One region of the Marinococcus sp. LNHM3E3-2.2 genome, then DNA from elsewhere that is predicted to be linked to it. Evidence: predicted binding sites of a transcription regulator. Region 1 holds the regulator's gene; each other region holds the start of a gene.

Region 1 (4,213 bases):
TATTGAGAGATTTCGAAGCGCCCTCGAGCTGAGAGGGTGCTTTTTGTTTTTATTTATATAGAAGAAAATGGCTAAAGGCTTCTTTTCCGGCAGGCAGAGAGAGAAACGGTTTTCACTCATTTGGGAAGGAAATTCTTTCGGAAAAAAACGGCCGGGTGTCTTCTCGAACCGAAAAAACTGTGGTATAAATAAGTGGAGGGGGTGGATGACAGTGGCTTTAGTGGAATTCAAATGCAGAACGCAGCCGCAGGTGACCTATAGCAGTGACGGTCATGAAATTCATTACAAGGTGATTGAATACGCCGATGGCTATGAAGTGGTGCTTCATTCGATGAGTGATTTTCAGCCGGCCGATGAAAAACTGTTATTTCATCAGGGAAGTCAGGTCATTCACGCCAAAGAGCATACTTACGTATTAGATACCTGCGATTGTGTGTACAGCGGTGAACCCGATGAAACCATCGATCATTCGATCTGTCACAAACCGTATTCTAAATCCATGTAAACAAACGCTAAGCGGAGCTTTCCTTCCCGGGAGGCTCTTTTTTGTGGCAGACGCAGGGACAAAAAACATTCCGGAAAATAGAAAGGGGCATACAAATGCTGCATTTTGAAAAGAAAGATCTTCACAATTTAAACCACGCGGAGGCGCCGTACGTATCCATTTACCAATACGGAAAAACGGACATCAGCAGCCATCCATCCGACAGCAGCCGGGTGGGGCTCTCCAAGCAGGGCATGATGAAGCTGATGAATTACTGGATTGAAGAAGGCAACCTTGATGATAACGATAAGCAGCAGATTAAAGAGTGGCTCGACCAGTAACCTTTCAGGAGACGGGGAAGAAATTCGGGTTTAGCAGCAAAGGTGCAGGGAAAAGGAATCACAATTCACCAATAGAAAAACGAACTTCAGGCACGTATCGGCGCCGAAGTCGTTAAAGGGGGAATCGTGATGGCACGCCTGCTTGACTTTTACCACGGACCGTATGAAGGCAGCCCGGGAGAGTCTGAACATTTTAATGGACCGGTGCTTCACATCTTTGAGCGCGACCAGCTGCTGCTGTCGATGCAGATTACGGCAGAAGCGCTGGGGACAAATGAACTGAACGTAGACATGACAACGGTGTATGAATGGCTCTGGCACCGGGGGCTTGAATTTATCGAACAGGAAAATATTACGTCAGCCACAGTGATAGTGATTACGGATAGAGATGTTGAAGGAAATAAAATTGTTACGTCGTACCGGACGCTTGCGTGCCGGGCATAATAGAAACGGGGCCGCCTGCTTTAATGAAGCAGGCGGCCCCGTTTATGTGATTAAAAGATGGTGCGGAAAACGCCGGTGACTCTGCCGAGTATCGTACAGTTTTCTAAAATGATCGGGTCCATGGTGGCATTTTCAGGCTGCAGGCGGATAAAGTTTTCTTCTTTATAAAACCGTTTAACCGTTGCTTCCATTTCATCGGTCATAGCGACAATAATATCGCCGTTATCAGCGGTCTGCTGTTTTTGAACGACAACAAGATCCCCGTCAAAAATGCCGGCCTCTATCATGCTGTCCCCCTGAATGGTAAGCATGTATACCTGTTCTTCGTCGGTCACCATGCGCTCCGGAAGAGGGATGTATTCTTCTACATTTTCCACCGCAGTGATAGGCTCCCCGGCCGTGACTTTACCGATCACCGGCACGTACACAGCTTTGCTTTCGTGAATCGGCTCGCTGCCCTGGTCTTCAAGCTCAAGCACTTCAATTGCCCGCGGCTTAGTCGGGTCGCGGCGGATTAAATTTTTGTTTTCAAGACGGGCGAGGTGCCCGTGCACCGTTGAACTCGAGGCGAGCCCCACGGCTTCTCCGATCTCCCGGACCGAAGGCGGATAGCCTTTTTCTTTTACTTCTTCTTTTATATAATCAAGAATTTGCTGCTGGCGCTTGGATAGCTTCATCTCCGCACCTCCTTTTGAGGAATTTTTCTGAGTAAAGTATAGCATGAGGGGAACAAAAACGCAAACACCCGTTCTAATATTTCTGTTGACGGGAACAGGTATTCTGGTATACTGAATGAATATAAGAACATACATTCTCATTCAGGGGGAACATGCATATGAATAAACTCAAAACCTTCACTTCAACGGACTGGACGATGCTTGCTTTATTTGCATTCGCGCTTTTATTTTTGGTATATTCAGCGGACGCTTCGATCACTCCGGACACGCTGGGCGGCACGGAAGCAGACCGGCCGGCAGAAATCGTCTATGAACAGGAGCATCCGGTTTTGAAGGACAGGCCGGGCTATCAGGAACAGCCGTGGGAACGAACGGTTTCGTTTGACGCTGCCGAACAGTAAAACACGAACGGAAAGGAACGCAGACAAATGAAAGCATGCATCATTTACGCCCGGGTAAGTACGGAAAAAGAAGAACAGCAGTCCTCGCTTGCCAGGCAGCAGGAGGAGCTGGAGGCTCTTGCTGCAGCGAACGGTTGGGCGGTGCAGCAGACCGTGACAGAACAGGAGAGCAGCTATTCCGTGGAACGGGACGGGCTTCTCCGTGTGTTTGAGCTCCTCGATGACACCGGGGCGGATACACTGCTGATTACCGATGATACGCGGCTTGGACGCGGAAATGCTAAAATCGCCGTGCTCCATGAGCTGCAGAAAAGGGGCACGTCCATCTATACAGTAAAGGATGACGGGGAGCTCGAAATTGCGGATACCGATCATATGATTATGGAAATTTTGTCCATTGTGGAAGAGCATCAGCGCCGGCTGCATAATTTTAAAATTAAGCGGGGGATGCAGCGGGCGGTGGAAAACGGGTACCACCCGGAAGAAAACTTCGGATTAAACCGCAGCGGCGGCCGGAAGAAAATAGAGGTGCCCATTGAAGAAATTGTTAAGCTGAAACAGCGGGAGCTGACGTTTAAAGATATCGCTCTGACGCTCCGGGGCCTTGGCTATGATATTTCTAAAGCGACGGTGCACCGACGTTATAAAGAATATGAACAGCAGCGCGCGGAGATAGAACCGCAGTGATTTGTTTGCGGTACGGCGCTGTTTTTAATATAATAAAAAAGGAACGCCATTTTAAGGGAGGCAACTTATGCTTTCGAAAGAAAAAATTGACCGGATTAATGAGTTAGCCAAACGTCAAAAATCGTCGGGGCTGACTGCAGAAGAACAAGAAGAACAGCAGGCGCTGCGTCAGGAATATTTAAGTAAATTCCGTTCCTCGTTTAAAAACCAGCTCGAAAACGTAAAAGTGGTGGATGAAGAGGGCACGGATGTAACTCCAAGTAAGCTCGAGCGTGTCAAACGACGGAACCGCAGCTTCCGGCATTAAGATAAAAGAGAGGCCTGGTCTTAACAAAGAGCAGGCCTTTTGATTTTCTTCTTTCTCTATTAACACGCTTGTGTAATCGTTTTAAAACCTTTATCATAAAAGCGTACTAGAACACGGAAATTCCCGCGGGGTCAACTCATAAGTGCGGGTTTCCACCCAAAAATACATACAGTGGAGGGACATATGCATGGCAATTAGCACAGAACAGTTAGCAATTAACACGATTCGGACGCTGTCCATCGAAAGTATTGAAAAAGCCCAGTCGGGTCACCCGGGGCTTCCGATGGGAGCGGCGCCGATGGCGTACGCGCTCTGGACCAAATCCATGAACCACAACCCGGCCAATCCGGACTGGTTTAACCGCGACCGCTTCGTGCTGTCCGCCGGACACGGGTCGATGCTTCTATACAGCATGCTGCACCTGAGCGGCTACGACCTCTCGCTCGAGGAACTGAAAAACTTCCGCCAGTGGGGAAGCCAGACGCCGGGCCACCCGGAATACGGGCATACCGCCGGCGTGGAGGCAACCACCGGCCCGCTCGGCCAGGGACTGGCCATGGGCACCGGGATGGCGATGGCGGAGCGCCATCTGGCAGCCAAGTACAACACCGACGACCACGCCGTGGTGGATCATTTCACGTACGTGCTCTGCGGCGACGGCGACCTGATGGAAGGCGTTGCTTCGGAATCGGCGTCCCTCGCCGGCCACCTGAAGCTCGGCAACTTGGTCGTGCTGTACGACTCCAACGACGTGTCGCTCGACGGCGCGCTTCACCAGTCGTTCTCCGAAAACGTGCTGCAGCGCTATGAAGCCTACGGCTGGCACACGGTCTTTATCGAAGACGGCAACGACGTCGATGCGTTGGAAGCAG
Region 2 (4,213 bases), on a different contig from region 1:
GAATTCACGCAGTCATTGGAGTCGTCCTTCGAAGGCATTGGAGCTGAAGTAAATAAATCCGGGGACGCGGTAACTATCGTTTCTCCAATCGATGATTCTCCAGCAGAAGCCGCCGGGCTTCAGCCAAATGATGATATTTTGGAAATTAACGGAGAAAGCACAGAAAATCTGGAACTCAATGAAGCAGTCCTAAAAATCCGCGGAGAAAAAGGAACGAACGTGAACCTCACCGTACAGCGGGGAAGCGGGGAGCCTTTTAATGTTGAAGTGGAGCGCGATGAAATTCCGATCGAAACCGTAGAGGGCGAAGTGATCGAACAGGACGGAGAAAGCATTGGTTATCTGAACGTATCGTCATTTTCTGAAAATACAGCGAATGAATTTGAAACCCAGCTCGAGCGGGTGGAGAGTGAAAACATTGACGGACTGGTAATTGATGTCCGTGGAAATCCGGGCGGATATTTGAACGCGGTGGAGGATATCGGCAGCATGATTATTCCGGGCGGAGAGCCGGTAGTCGAAATAGAAGACCGGGAAGGCACGATTTCAGAGGTGACTTCATCCTTAGAGGAAAACAAAGACTACCCGGTGGTCGGTGTGATTGACCAGGGAAGCGTTTCTGCTTCTGAAATTCTGGCAGCTGCAATGAAAGAGTCCGGAAGCTTTGAGCTGGTAGGACAGAGCACCTACGGCAAAGGGACGGTCCAGCAGGTAATGGAACTGGATGATGGAAGTGATGTGAAGCTCTCTGTTTCCAAATGGCTGACACCGGATGGAAACTGGATCAATGAAGAAGGCGTGGAGCCGACCATTGAGCAGGAGCAGCCCGACTATTTCCAGGCCTCTATTTTGTCCATTGATGAAGCCCTGGAGCCGGATACAACTGGAGAAAATATTGCGACTGCGCAGACCCTCTTAAAAGGAGCCGGCTTCGATCCGGGACGTGAAGACGGGTACTACAGCGAAGAAACCGAAGCGGCGGTACAGGATTTCCAGGAGGAACAGGAAGGTCTGGAAGCCACTGGCACGCTGACGCCGGAAACAGCAGAGGCGCTGAATGATTTTGTGCTTGAAAATGTCCAGAACCGGGACAACGACAAGCAGCTGCAGCGCGCGCTTGATGCAGTCATAGAACAATAAATGAAAGCTGGATGATACCGGTGGCCGGGTTCTGCCCGGCCCAAAGAAAAGGGGGAAATAGTGGATGCAGGAAATAATCGGTGAAATTGGTCCTGCGTTAGCGTGGTTTTTTCTGAACCCGCTGACTTACATAGCAGTAGCAGCCATGCTTATGGTTGGTTATATTCGGGTGAAAAGAGAACGTAAAATGTTTCAGGCAAAAATGTATCCAATGCTGATGGAATTGACGATGAGTGTTATTCCGGCGATCGTAATCGCTGCTTTTGTCTCGGTCGTCACCATTGTTACGGGCATCTCACTGCCTCTGGGAGCAGTTCTGCTTGCAATAGTGATCAGTGCGCTGCTGGCAGTATCAGGTCTGCACCGCTGGCTGACCGCCCTGCACGTGTGGGGGACGTCATTTTTAGCTGCTCTGGCACTTGATGCTGCCGGAATTGCGGTGCCGTTTTTCTCTGACGCAGCCTGGCTCGGAAACGGCTTTGATGCTTTTTCTCTGATGGTCTGGCTCGCAGTGCTCACGCTTGCGGAAGGAATACTGATTGTCTGGAACGGGACAAAGTTCTTTTCTCCGATACGGACAGTCAGCCGCCGCGGTAAGCCGATTGGAGGCCAGATCACGCACCGCCTCTGGATGCTCCCGGTATTTCTGTTTATCCCGGGTAGCGCTGTTGAGGCAGGAGGCTGGTGGCCGCTGCTTCCGGGCGGAACCGCTTTTTCTCTTCTTTTGCTGCCGGCAGTGATCGGCATACGGATGAAAACCTTCGACCGTCTGGCAGCTGTGCAGGTGCGTTCGGCCGGATGGTGGGTTGTACGAATTGCTGTCCTTACCGGCGCCGGTGCAGCACTTGCTTATTTTTACAGCGGATGGGTTATTCCGGTAATTACGGCTGTCCTGATTTTGCTGCGGGAATGGGTAACCATTGCTGCCGGCAGTTCAGCTAAAAGCAATTTTCTTTATACGCTCCGTGGAGACGGAATATCCGTGCTTGCTGTGCTCCCGGAGTCTCCGGCAGACCGCATGCATATTAAAGCAGGCGAGGTTATCCGGCGGGTGAACAGCGAAAAAGTATATGATGAAGCGAGCCTGTACCGGGCGGTGCAGAAAAATTCCGCCTATTGCCGTCTGGACGTGGAGGATATTAACGGAGAGCTCCGCCAGGCACAGGCGGCGCTTTACAGTAATCAGCACCATCAGCTTGGGATATTGATGATTAATAAAGAACGAACAGCACCGGAAAGCATGCATACGGCCCAGTAAAACAGAACCCCCTGCCGGGTTCTGTTTTTTATGGTATAGGAGGGGTGTCGTTTTCTTTGCAATTGCCGGGGAGTGGAGTACAATAATAATAGCGAATATACGTTCGTTTTTATGTTGTTTCTTTCCAATCTTCATGTGGTATAGTAAATAGACATATGACCGGAACGCAGACAGGAAGTGAGGGACTAATATGAACGAAACATTTGAACTGGCGAGTAAATATAACCCCGCGGGCGACCAGCCGCAGGCGATTGAAAAGCTGGTTCAAGGGTTGAGCGACGGCAAAAGATACCAGACACTGCTCGGGGCGACAGGGACCGGCAAAACGTTCACCGTTTCCAACGTGTTAACAGAAGTGAACCGGCCGACGCTTGTCATGGCGCACAATAAGACACTGGCCGGGCAGTTATATAATGAATTTAAAGAGATGTTTCCAAACAATGCGGTGGAATATTTTGTGAGCTATTACGACTACTATCAGCCGGAGGCCTACGTACCGCAGACGGACCAATTTATTGAAAAAGACGCGAGTATTAACGATGAAATTGATAAACTAAGGCACTCGGCGACGAGCGCCTTATTTGAGCGGGAGGACGTTATTATCGTCGCCAGTGTTTCCTGCATTTACGGCCTCGGTTCTCCGGAGGAATACCGGGACCTGGTGCTTTCGCTCCGGACCGGCATGGAGATTGAACGGGACCAGATTCTTCGGAAGCTCGTAGACATTCAATACGAACGTAACGACATTAATTTCGTGCGCGGGACGTTTCGCGTGCGCGGCGATGTCGTTGAGATCTTTCCGGCTTCAAGAGACGAGCACTGCATTCGTGTTGAAATGTTTGGCGATGAAATCGACCGTATCACTGAAGTGGACGCCCTGACCGGCGAGGTTATCGGCGAACGCTCGCATACTGCAATTTTCCCCGCATCCCACTTTGTGACAAGGGAAGAAAAAATGCAGCGTGCCATTAAAAATATTCAGCAGGAGCTTCAGGAGCAGCTCGAAAAGTTTCGGGCGAATGGCCGGGAGCTTGAGGCGCAGCGGCTCGAACAGCGGACTAATTATGACCTTGAAATGATGCAGGAGATGGGTTTTTGCTCCGGCATCGAGAACTATTCGAGGCATTTGACCTTCCGGAACCCCGGGGATGCGCCGTATACATTGATTGACTATTTTCCGGATGATTTTTTACTCGTGGTGGATGAGTCCCACGTTACGCTTCCACAGGTGCGCGGTATGTACAACGGGGACCAGGCAAGAAAGCAGGTGCTCGTGGATCACGGCTTCCGTCTTCCGTCTGCGATGGACAACCGTCCGCTGAAATTTGATGAATTTGAAGAGCGGATTAACCAGGCGATGTTCATTTCCGCAACGCCGGGGCCGTATGAGCTTGAACACGCACCGGAAGTTATCGAACAGATTATCCGGCCGACCGGTCTGCTTGACCCTACCGTGGAAGTGAAGCCGATTGAAGGACAGATCGATGACCTGATCGGCGAAATTCATGAACGCCGGGAGCAAAACGAGCGGGTGCTCGTAACGACGCTCACCAAGAAAATGGCGGAGGATCTGACCAACTATTTAAAAGAGCTCGGCATCCGGGTGAAGTATCTGCACTCGGATATTAAAACGCTCGAGAGGATCGATATTATCCGCCAGCTTCGCCTCGGCCAGTTTGATGTTCTGGTCGGCATTAACCTTCTCCGTGAAGGGCTCGATATTCCGGAAGTGTCGCTGATAGGTATTCTGGATGCGGACAAGGAAGGCTTTCTGCGCGCGGAACGCTCCCTTATCCAGACGATGGGCCGTGCTGC
Region 3 (4,213 bases), on a different contig from region 1:
GAAAACCCAATTGTTATTCCTTCTTTCCACCAAAACATTTCACAGCGCTCCCATTATAACATCTTTTTTCGCCTGTGCCTCTGCTTACGCTTACCTCGAAAAAACCCGTGAACAGTAAAGGTCACGAGTCTTTTAAATCATTATTTCTCATTTCAGCTATGTATTAGCCCCGCGCAGTTTTATTCGTTTTCCTGATCCAAAAAGGCGTGACTTCCCATCGCATTCCGCTGTCCCTGGTATTTGCCCGCATAAGGAGAACCGGCTTTTTGATCCATCTCAGCGAAAACGAGCTGTGCGAGCCGCCTGCCGGACGTTAAACGAATAGGCAGACGATTGGCGTTATAAAGCTCAAGCGTGATTTCCCCTTCAAACCCCGGGTCCACCCAGCCTGCATTTTGAATAAAGAGTCCCATCCGTCCGATAGAGCTTCTTCCTTCCACAAAGGCTGTAATATGCTGGGGAAGCCTGATGTATTCTTTTGTGGTCGCAAGCAGAAACGAATGCGGGGGAATAATTACCTGATCACTTTCAAATTCCACATATTTAGCGGGCCGGTCCAGTTGAATGGACTCGATAGCGTTCTCGTCGATTTTCAGAAAGTGAGTACCCAGACGAATGTCCACCGATGCCGGCTGGATCTGATGGTCCTCTAATGGATCAATACTAAGATCGCCCTGTTCCATCATTGAACGGATTGTTTGGTCGGAAAGTATCACCAGCTCTGCCTCCTTCGCTTTTCTTTTCTTTCCCAGTATAAAGAACAATACAAAAAAACGCCAACACCGTAAAGACCGGCAGTGACTTTTTCTGATTTGTTATGACATGAAAAAAACACCCTTCAGGGAAGCCCAAAGGGTGCTGATATAAATCTTCATTCAAATTCAAGCTCTAATTTATAGCCTTGTTCGAATAATACTTTGCCATCTTTATATTCGCTCATCAATTCTTTATAAGCCTCTGTCCATTCCTGAAAAGCTTTTTCGTCATGCATATCCAGGGAGTCATCAATTTTTTGCAGAAGCCGCTCTCTGTTAAATTCAAACACAGCATACTCCATCATCATTTGAGCATATAGAGACTGAAGAATCTGCCTTGAAGGTCTTCTACCATTTTGAATTGGTTTCACTTTTTTCATAAAATGCTGCTCATGAGTTGGATGTAACATATTCGCCGAACCCCCTGTTCTTATTGCAGCACCCGCCGGGCGCTGATCTTTTTTAAAGCGGGCGACGCGCGCATGGCCTCCCAATGCCTATCTATTGATTGCCAATAAATTTTGTGTGTACTGCACTATACCCACCTTTGACGCCAGTAAAACTAATTGTCCGACAACTCCAAGAAGAATAAAAGCTTAATGTATCCGCTTACATAACTTCATTATAGACCATTTCCTGCAAAAATTCGAGCTATACAATTCAAAAAATTCGGAGCAAATGAAAAATCTTATTGAAAAACGGGAACATGTATTCGTATAATGAATTTAATCATGCAACGCAAGGGGGAGAACAGAATGGTTATAACAGAAAAAGAACATATCGTTATCCATTATGCTGTCCTCCTTCCGATTGTAAAAAAAGTACTGACGCTCGATACACAGGCGCTTAAATCTTCTGACGTCCGCCTGCAGGAACCCTACGAACGGTTGTTTCAACAGGCTTTCGATACTCTTGGGCACGACCTCGATCAGCTGCGTCTCTACATGAAAAAAAAGAATATAAGGGTCGTTTTTGAAGAAAATGACGGTGTTTTCACACACTACGTGTACTATCTTAACAGCGGCTCAGGCCGGACCTCTCATTTAAACGCTAATTTAAAAAAACAGACAGAGCGCTGCCTTCATCTTTATTTCTCCGGCCGTTCCGCTTTATCAGACGATCAAGTCCTTCATCCGGCTCCCGTTTGACAAATCACGACTGCGGCGGTACATTAACGATACAATTACAGGAAAACGACCCCAAGCTTCAGACAAAGGAGAACGCCGTGTGAAAAAACAATTTGCCATTATCGGTCTCGGGCGATTCGGTGTCAGCGTCAGTACAGAATTGTACAAGCTCGGTCATGACGTGCTGGCCATTGACAATAATGAAGAAAAACTCGACGACATTACCAATCATTCTACGTACAGCGCCGTCGCCGACGGCACAGATGAAAAAGAACTAAGGAACCTGGGGATTACAAATTTTGATCACGTGATTGTCGCTATTGGTGATGATCTTCAGGCAAGCATTTTATGCACTCTCTTATTAAAGGAGATGGACATCCCTTCGGTCTGGGTAAAAGCGCAAAACTTTCACCACCACAAGGTTCTCGATAAAATCGGGGCAGATAAGATTATCCACCCGGAGCATGACATGGGCAACCGTATCGCCCAGCACCTCGTTTCTGACCGTGTCATTGACTATATTGAACTCTCCGCAGAGTATTCCATTATAGAGATTACTGCACCAGCATCCATGCATAAAAAGACCCTCGCCCAGCTCGATATCCGGGCCAAATTCGGCGTTACCGTTCTCGGCATCCGCCGCGGCAAAGAGGTTAATATATCACCCACAGCCCAGGACCGCCTTTTCAAAGAAGACGTGCTTATTGCTATCGGTCACAATAATGACCTGCGGCGCTTTGAAGAGACAAACTAACCTTCAGAGTATGAAAAGAAGCAGCAGTCCCGTTTCAACAGGGCTGCTGCTTTATTATGTATAATTGGTTTCCTGGATGATTAACGAATGTCACCGTGACCGGGGCAAGCACGATGATATCTTTTCTTAAGAAAAAGAAATCGGCGGCTGATTTTTTGCCGTTGAAGCTGCAAACAGAGCATGAAGCATTTCCTTGTTTACTGTGATGTCTTTGACCGTATACTTATCGAGCACCGACAAATACGCTTTCAAAGCCTCTCCCAAAACACCCTGGAGCCGGCATCTGCCTGCTAAAATACACTGGTTCGATTCTGGATCAAAGCATTCCACCAGCGTCAGATTATCTTCTGTCTGCCTTACAAGCCAGCCAATATTAATTTCTTCCGGTTCTTTGGCCAAACGAATTCCTCCGTTCCGGCCTTTCACCGTGTGAATGACGCCAAGCTTCGACAGCTCATGCCCAACCTTAGTCAGATGGTTGTACGAAATGGAGTATGCAGTCGATATTTGTTTAATACTATGCAGGGACTCGTCTTCATCATGAGCGGCCAGGTACATTACCATCCGTAATGCATAATCCGTATAGGTTGTTAACTGCAAAGCCCTCGCTCCTTTTCATCCAGGATAGTGATAGTTTATCACACCGCGCAATTGTTAATCTAATTAACTGCCCACAAAAAAAGAAGAGACAGCGTCTCCCCTTTTTTCATTATTCTTTTTAAGAAAATCTGTTCTTAAATGCTCTGGATGAGCGACGAAGCTACTGTGAAATAAATCAGCAGGCTGATAATATCAGTGAGCGTTGTGATGAACGGTCCTGAAGCAATGGCAGGGTCGAGCTTCAGCTTGTTGATTAAAAGCGGCACCAGCGTGCCGATAACACTAGCCACTCCAAGTGAAATCATGATGGAAAAACCAACAATTACTCCTATCAGGGGTTCCCCGTAAAAAAGATACAATAAGATCGTAATCACAATTCCTGAGGCCACCCCAATCATAATTCCCGTGGAAAATTCCCGGCTGATCGTACGCCACAGCCCTTTTCGTTCAATGTTTCCCGTTGCAAGCGCACGCACAGACACAGCAAGCGACTGCGTGCCCGTGTTTCCGGCTGACCCCATAATCATCGGAATAAACGCGGCAAGCAGAACGACACTTTCGAGGGTGCTTTCAAACCAGCCGATTACCTGGGCTGTAAACAGGCCTAAAAACATCAGCAGGATAATCCAGGGAGCACGGAGTCTGGCTGCTTTAAATGCATTAACACTCACATCTGTGGAACCACGGGACCCGGAGATTTCTCCAATGTCTTCCGAAGCTTCTTCTGCGAGCACATCGAGTGCATCATCCACGGTTACAATTCCCGCAAGCCTCCCTTCACTGTCTATAACAGGAGTTGCCAGAAAATCATACTTCTGTATCAGCTGGGCGACCTCTTCCTGGTCATCATCTACGTGGACAGACACGACACGACTGCTCATTACCTCAGAAACCGTGCGGTCTGAGTCCGCTACAATCAAGTCACGGATCGAAGCGACACCTGCCAGCTTCTCCTCTTCATCCACTACATACAGATA
Region 4 (4,213 bases), on a different contig from region 1:
TGGAAAAAAGATACATTAAGGAAAGCGGGGAATGATCATTATGAATCCCAGGCAGCTGTCAGCTTTGCTTACTGCACCCCGAAAAACGTACCGGCAATTAAGCGATCATCCAAAGCTTCACTCCACCGCCCTTTGGATCGTTATCATTGCCGGAATGTCTCAGGCCTTTGCACAAAACACCCGGGAAACGGCACCGCTTGAAACGGATTCCGCTTTTTTTACGTTTCTGGCAGCAACCGGTATTATCGCCGCGTTCCTTATATTTCAAATTGTCACTTTTTACTTGAATGGACTGATCCTAAAGCTCGTTATTTTGATATTCCAGGGCAGTATGAACGCCCGGGAAGCCCGGACTATTTACGGACTCTCCCTTTTTCCGCAGGCTATCATTTTCCCCCTCATTTGTTTACTATACATCGGACAACTTGCGGGCAATGATGACACGGCTACGATGCTTACAGCCATCGCCGGGGTTCTCACAGCCGCTGCTTCTATTTGGACTATTGTCACCCAGGTGAATTTAATTTCCGCCGCTGCCGGCTTCTCCGGCGGTAAAGCGTTCGGGGCATTTGTAGTGTTTGCCCTGTTACTGACGCTTCTCATTTTTATTATAGTTATGCTTTTAGCTTTGATAGCTATTTTCTTCTTCGGCGTCTTCTCCAGTTAATCAACTAAAACAGCTGCGTTTTAAAATAGACGCAGCTGTTCGTAATTAACTGTTTTGTAAACCTTGCCACGACCTCCCGTTACTTCTCCCGGACCGTAAAATTCCGAAGCTGTAACTCCCAGAAGCCGGACAGGATCTCCCCCGGAGACCCCTTCCTCGAGTAAAAGACGCAGAGCCTCGAGGAGCTCCGCACGATCATTGCTCGGGTGCTCGAGCGTGGACCGGCGGGTTATCTGCTGAAAATCAGCAAATTTTATTTTCAGCACAATACATTTGGCTCTTATGCCGTCCTTTTTCAGCCTGGCCAGCACCTGATCAAGCAGCTCTTCAATGACTGGAAGCATATCCTGCACAAGCAGAAGGTCCTGCGAAAGCGTCGTCTCTTTTCCGAGCGATTTCCGCTCCCTTTCCGGATTCACCAGACGTTCGTCGATTCCCCGGGCCTGACGGTAAAAAACATGACCCTGCTTATGAAACAATTCCACGAGCCTTGCTTCGCTCAGCTGCTGCAGGTCTTCCCCGGTTGCGATGCCGAGTGAATCAAATTTTCGTTTGGTTACCTTTCCCACTCCGCGAAAATCACCAATGGAAAGAGCCTTTACGAAAGCATCCGCCCGGTCTGGAGTAATAACTGTCAGACCATCCGGCTTATCATAATCCGAAGCCGTCTTTGCAAGAAATTTATTATATGAAACACCGGCAGAGGCAGTGAGACCGGTCTTTTGATAAATTCTTTTCCGTATCTCTTTAGCTGCGAGCGTAGCGGACGGGAGGTTCCAGTGGTTTTCTGTCACATCGAGATAAGCCTCATCCAGGGAAAGAGGCTCCACCAAATCTGTGCAGTCATGAAAGATGGCCATAATTTCACGCGAAACCTCTCTGTATTTCTCCATGTTCCCTTTAATAAAAATGGCCTCCGGGCACCTTCGGTAGGCTTCGTAGGAAGACATAGCGGAATGAATACCGTACGGCCTCGCTTCGTAGGAGCATGTAGCCACGACACCTCTTGACCAGGGAGAACCTCCGACTACTAGAGGCTTGTTCCGTAAACGGGGCTGGTCGCGCTGTTCAATGGCTGCAAAAAAAGCGTCCATATCAATATGAATAATCTTCCGGAGCTTTTGTTCCTCCTGCTTCATTTCCTACGCCCCCTTATACGCGCAGTTTTCTGTTCCTTCTATTATAGCGGACAATACCTCTTTTCACAAACGTACGTTCTTATTCAATAGTATTCTACGGCCTGGCCCTCTGTCCTCTCCATTGCGTTCTCCGGCACTTTGGTATACTATCATAATCGTATAAATACAAAGGCGCCGCGGTACACCCACACCCGATTGGAGGAATATATATGAATTATGAAGTTCAGATTTTTACCCAGCCAAACTGCTCCTCCTGTGCTAAAGTAAAAGGCTGGTTTCAGGAAAACCGTATTTCTTTTATTGAAAAAGATATCGTCAATGACCCACAGGCGAACCAGGAGTTCGGTGCATTAAACGAAAAATTCGTTCCCATTACTATTATTGTTACGGACGACAAAAGATATCAGGTCGTCGGTCCAAATCTGAAAAAAATAAAAACGCTTGTTACTACCGTCGGAATATCCGGCCAAAGCAATTAATGCTAACGGCATTCAGCACTGGTTTTAAGCCAGTGCTTTTTTATATTTATTGAACAAGATCCTTTAGGCCCCGCTGTTCAAATAAAGATGCTTGCGGTTATGCCTCCCGGGGTAAATACCTATAACAGCAGGAATTTGCAGCGAAGGGAGGAAGATTCGTGCCTACAGTGCTTTTTATCGTAACGATAATTATTGCCGGAATGGTTTTAGCTTCTATTGGGTTCTATTTCCTTCGTAAATTTTACGACAAATTATGAAGAAGGACCGTTCACCGCGTGAACCGTCCTTCTTTTGGCATTTCAATATTTTTGTTTTTCGCAGCCAGTTTCTCCAGAAACAATGCTTCGTCTTTCGGTGCAATATGCTGATGACGATTTCCCTCCTGGTAAATCACCTTCAGCCTTTCCGGGGTTGCCCCCTTAATCCATCCGGGCACCTCTTCCACCCGTTGAATAGAGTCATAAGGAATACGCAGCCGGATTAAAAGAGAGGCGTGGACTGCCAGATGCTCTTCGTGCAATTCATATTTTGTGAAAAATACAATCTGTGTCACTAAAATGATAATAACCGCATCAATTACAGCTCTCAGGATGGTCCCCGGCCCTCCATCATACATAAACAGAGCCTGAAAAATAGAATACCCCAGCAGCACAATAGCTATGACCGCAAAGGCGGACAGCAGTCTGCTTCCTTTCGCTCGAAACACCATTATCCGGTCTCCTCTAGTTTTTTTTATCAGAATCGTTTGGTTTCAACCCGTACTTATAAACAATAGGCATAAGAACCATTAAAAGCATCGAATTCGTAAACAGCGGAAGAAAGATTTCGTGAGCTTCCATTACGACCCCGATAAATGAAACAATCAATACCGGCGCCGTTGCCACCAGTATGGTAATTAGTTCGCGTTTTGCACTCCACAGCTGTCTGCTGTCCGCTATTGATAAAATGAGCATCCAGTACACCATGAACGCAAGCGGCATCATGGCATCGATAAGAGGCTGATCCAGCACAAAAAAGAAGACCAGACGCACAGCCGATAGTATAGCTAAAATAACAATAATTAATTGACGAAATGACGACTCCAAGATGTATTCGCTCCCTATTCCCTGCTTTTTGCCGTTCTCGGCTTTACTGTAAACAACGCAAACCCCAGAATCATCCCTATTACATATTTCATCATGCTGTTCTTCCTTCCATTAAGGACGGAATTCCAGATAGACACCGTTTGGATCCTGCACAGTCTCCGTCTCTTCCGCTCCCTGAATAACTACTTTTTCAAGTTCGAAGGCACGCTTTTCCTCCCAGGCAGGCACTAGCGCTTCTGCACCCAGAACGGTCAGCCAGTCGTGTGAATCATAAGGCTCGGGACTGGTAATGAGGACAGACTGCACCTTCTCTTTTCCTCCAATAGGAAGCTCTTCCGCCCAATCAAGCTGAATCTTCGGCCCGGTAGGCGGCTGTAGGAAGGTTCTTCTTTCTTTTTTGTTGATCCCCCATCCATGTTCCTTTGCACGCCGAAGAATACCGGCATGTTCTTCCCCATTTACACGATAGCCAAAGTAGCCGAACGTATCCATTCTTCCTGCGCCAAAGGTGACCCTCACCTGGCCGAGACTCATTTCTATCATCCGGAACGTTAACCCTTTATGGCGGAAGTCATCCCACCCAATAGGCGGGTCATACCGTTTAATACGATAATTTTCCAGGGCAAAGCGCCCTACTACTTCAAATCCATGACTGCTGTAAAAAGCTTCTGTTTCTTCTACCTCTGTTGTCCAAAAATGGTAATGGAATAGTTCCACATTGTTCACCTCTACTGCCCTTCTGCAGGCTGACTGCACTCGTGCCGAAAATAGCAATTGTGTTCTGCTTCTATGGCTGGTTTGCTTTTTTGGGCGTCCCCTGATGGAAAACAAGCTCCCAGCTGG

Evidence for each region. The regulator LexA, encoded in region 1, represses DNA repair genes until DNA is damaged. The targets are predictions, from matches to a motif close to CGAACATATGTTCG.
Region 2: the regulator LexA is predicted to act here: its motif matches at 2,491-2,504, upstream of uvrB (excinuclease ABC subunit UvrB).
Region 3: the regulator LexA is predicted to act here: its motif matches at 1,457-1,470, upstream of ACTRXF_RS11735 (YhjD family protein).
Region 4: the regulator LexA is predicted to act here: its motif matches at 1,873-1,886, upstream of dinB (DNA polymerase IV).

Annotation. Positions count from the first base shown of each region.
Region 1 covers NZ_JBQLIC010000001.1:480,566-484,778, forward strand. Annotated here, with positions in the region: gene ACTRXF_RS02515 (hypothetical protein) at 1-32, shown strand, start outside; gene ACTRXF_RS02520 (hypothetical protein) at 206-505, shown strand; gene ACTRXF_RS02525 (hypothetical protein) at 547-825, shown strand; gene ACTRXF_RS02530 (hypothetical protein) at 955-1,269, shown strand; gene lexA (transcriptional repressor LexA) at 1,320-1,946, opposite strand; gene ACTRXF_RS02540 (hypothetical protein) at 2,105-2,347, shown strand; gene ACTRXF_RS02545 (YneB family resolvase-like protein) at 2,375-3,034, shown strand; gene ACTRXF_RS02550 (DUF896 domain-containing protein) at 3,102-3,341, shown strand; partial or broken gene tkt (transketolase) at 3,529-4,213, shown strand, end outside.
Region 2 covers NZ_JBQLIC010000003.1:362,970-367,182, forward strand. Annotated here, with positions in the region: gene ACTRXF_RS06770 (S41 family peptidase) at 1-1,140, shown strand, start outside; gene ACTRXF_RS06775 (hypothetical protein) at 1,205-2,398, shown strand; gene uvrB (excinuclease ABC subunit UvrB) at 2,589-4,213, shown strand, end outside.
Region 3 covers NZ_JBQLIC010000008.1:79,450-83,662, forward strand. Annotated here, with positions in the region: gene queC (7-cyano-7-deazaguanine synthase QueC) at 1-10, opposite strand, end outside; gene dcd (dCTP deaminase) at 180-716, opposite strand; gene ACTRXF_RS11730 (IDEAL domain-containing protein) at 872-1,249, opposite strand; gene ACTRXF_RS11735 (YhjD family protein) at 1,511-1,903, shown strand; gene ACTRXF_RS11740 (potassium channel family protein) at 1,983-2,636, shown strand; gene ACTRXF_RS11745 (RrF2 family transcriptional regulator) at 2,763-3,236, opposite strand; gene mgtE (magnesium transporter) at 3,371-4,213, opposite strand, start outside.
Region 4 covers NZ_JBQLIC010000003.1:138,602-142,814, reverse strand. Annotated here, with positions in the region: gene ACTRXF_RS05660 (YIP1 family protein) at 32-667, shown strand; gene dinB (DNA polymerase IV) at 688-1,806, opposite strand; gene ACTRXF_RS05650 (glutaredoxin family protein) at 2,016-2,285, shown strand; gene ACTRXF_RS05645 (PH domain-containing protein) at 2,554-2,994, opposite strand; gene ACTRXF_RS05640 (hypothetical protein) at 3,008-3,370, opposite strand; gene ACTRXF_RS05635 (hypothetical protein) at 3,482-4,096, opposite strand; gene ACTRXF_RS05630 (nuclear transport factor 2 family protein) at 4,158-4,213, opposite strand, start outside.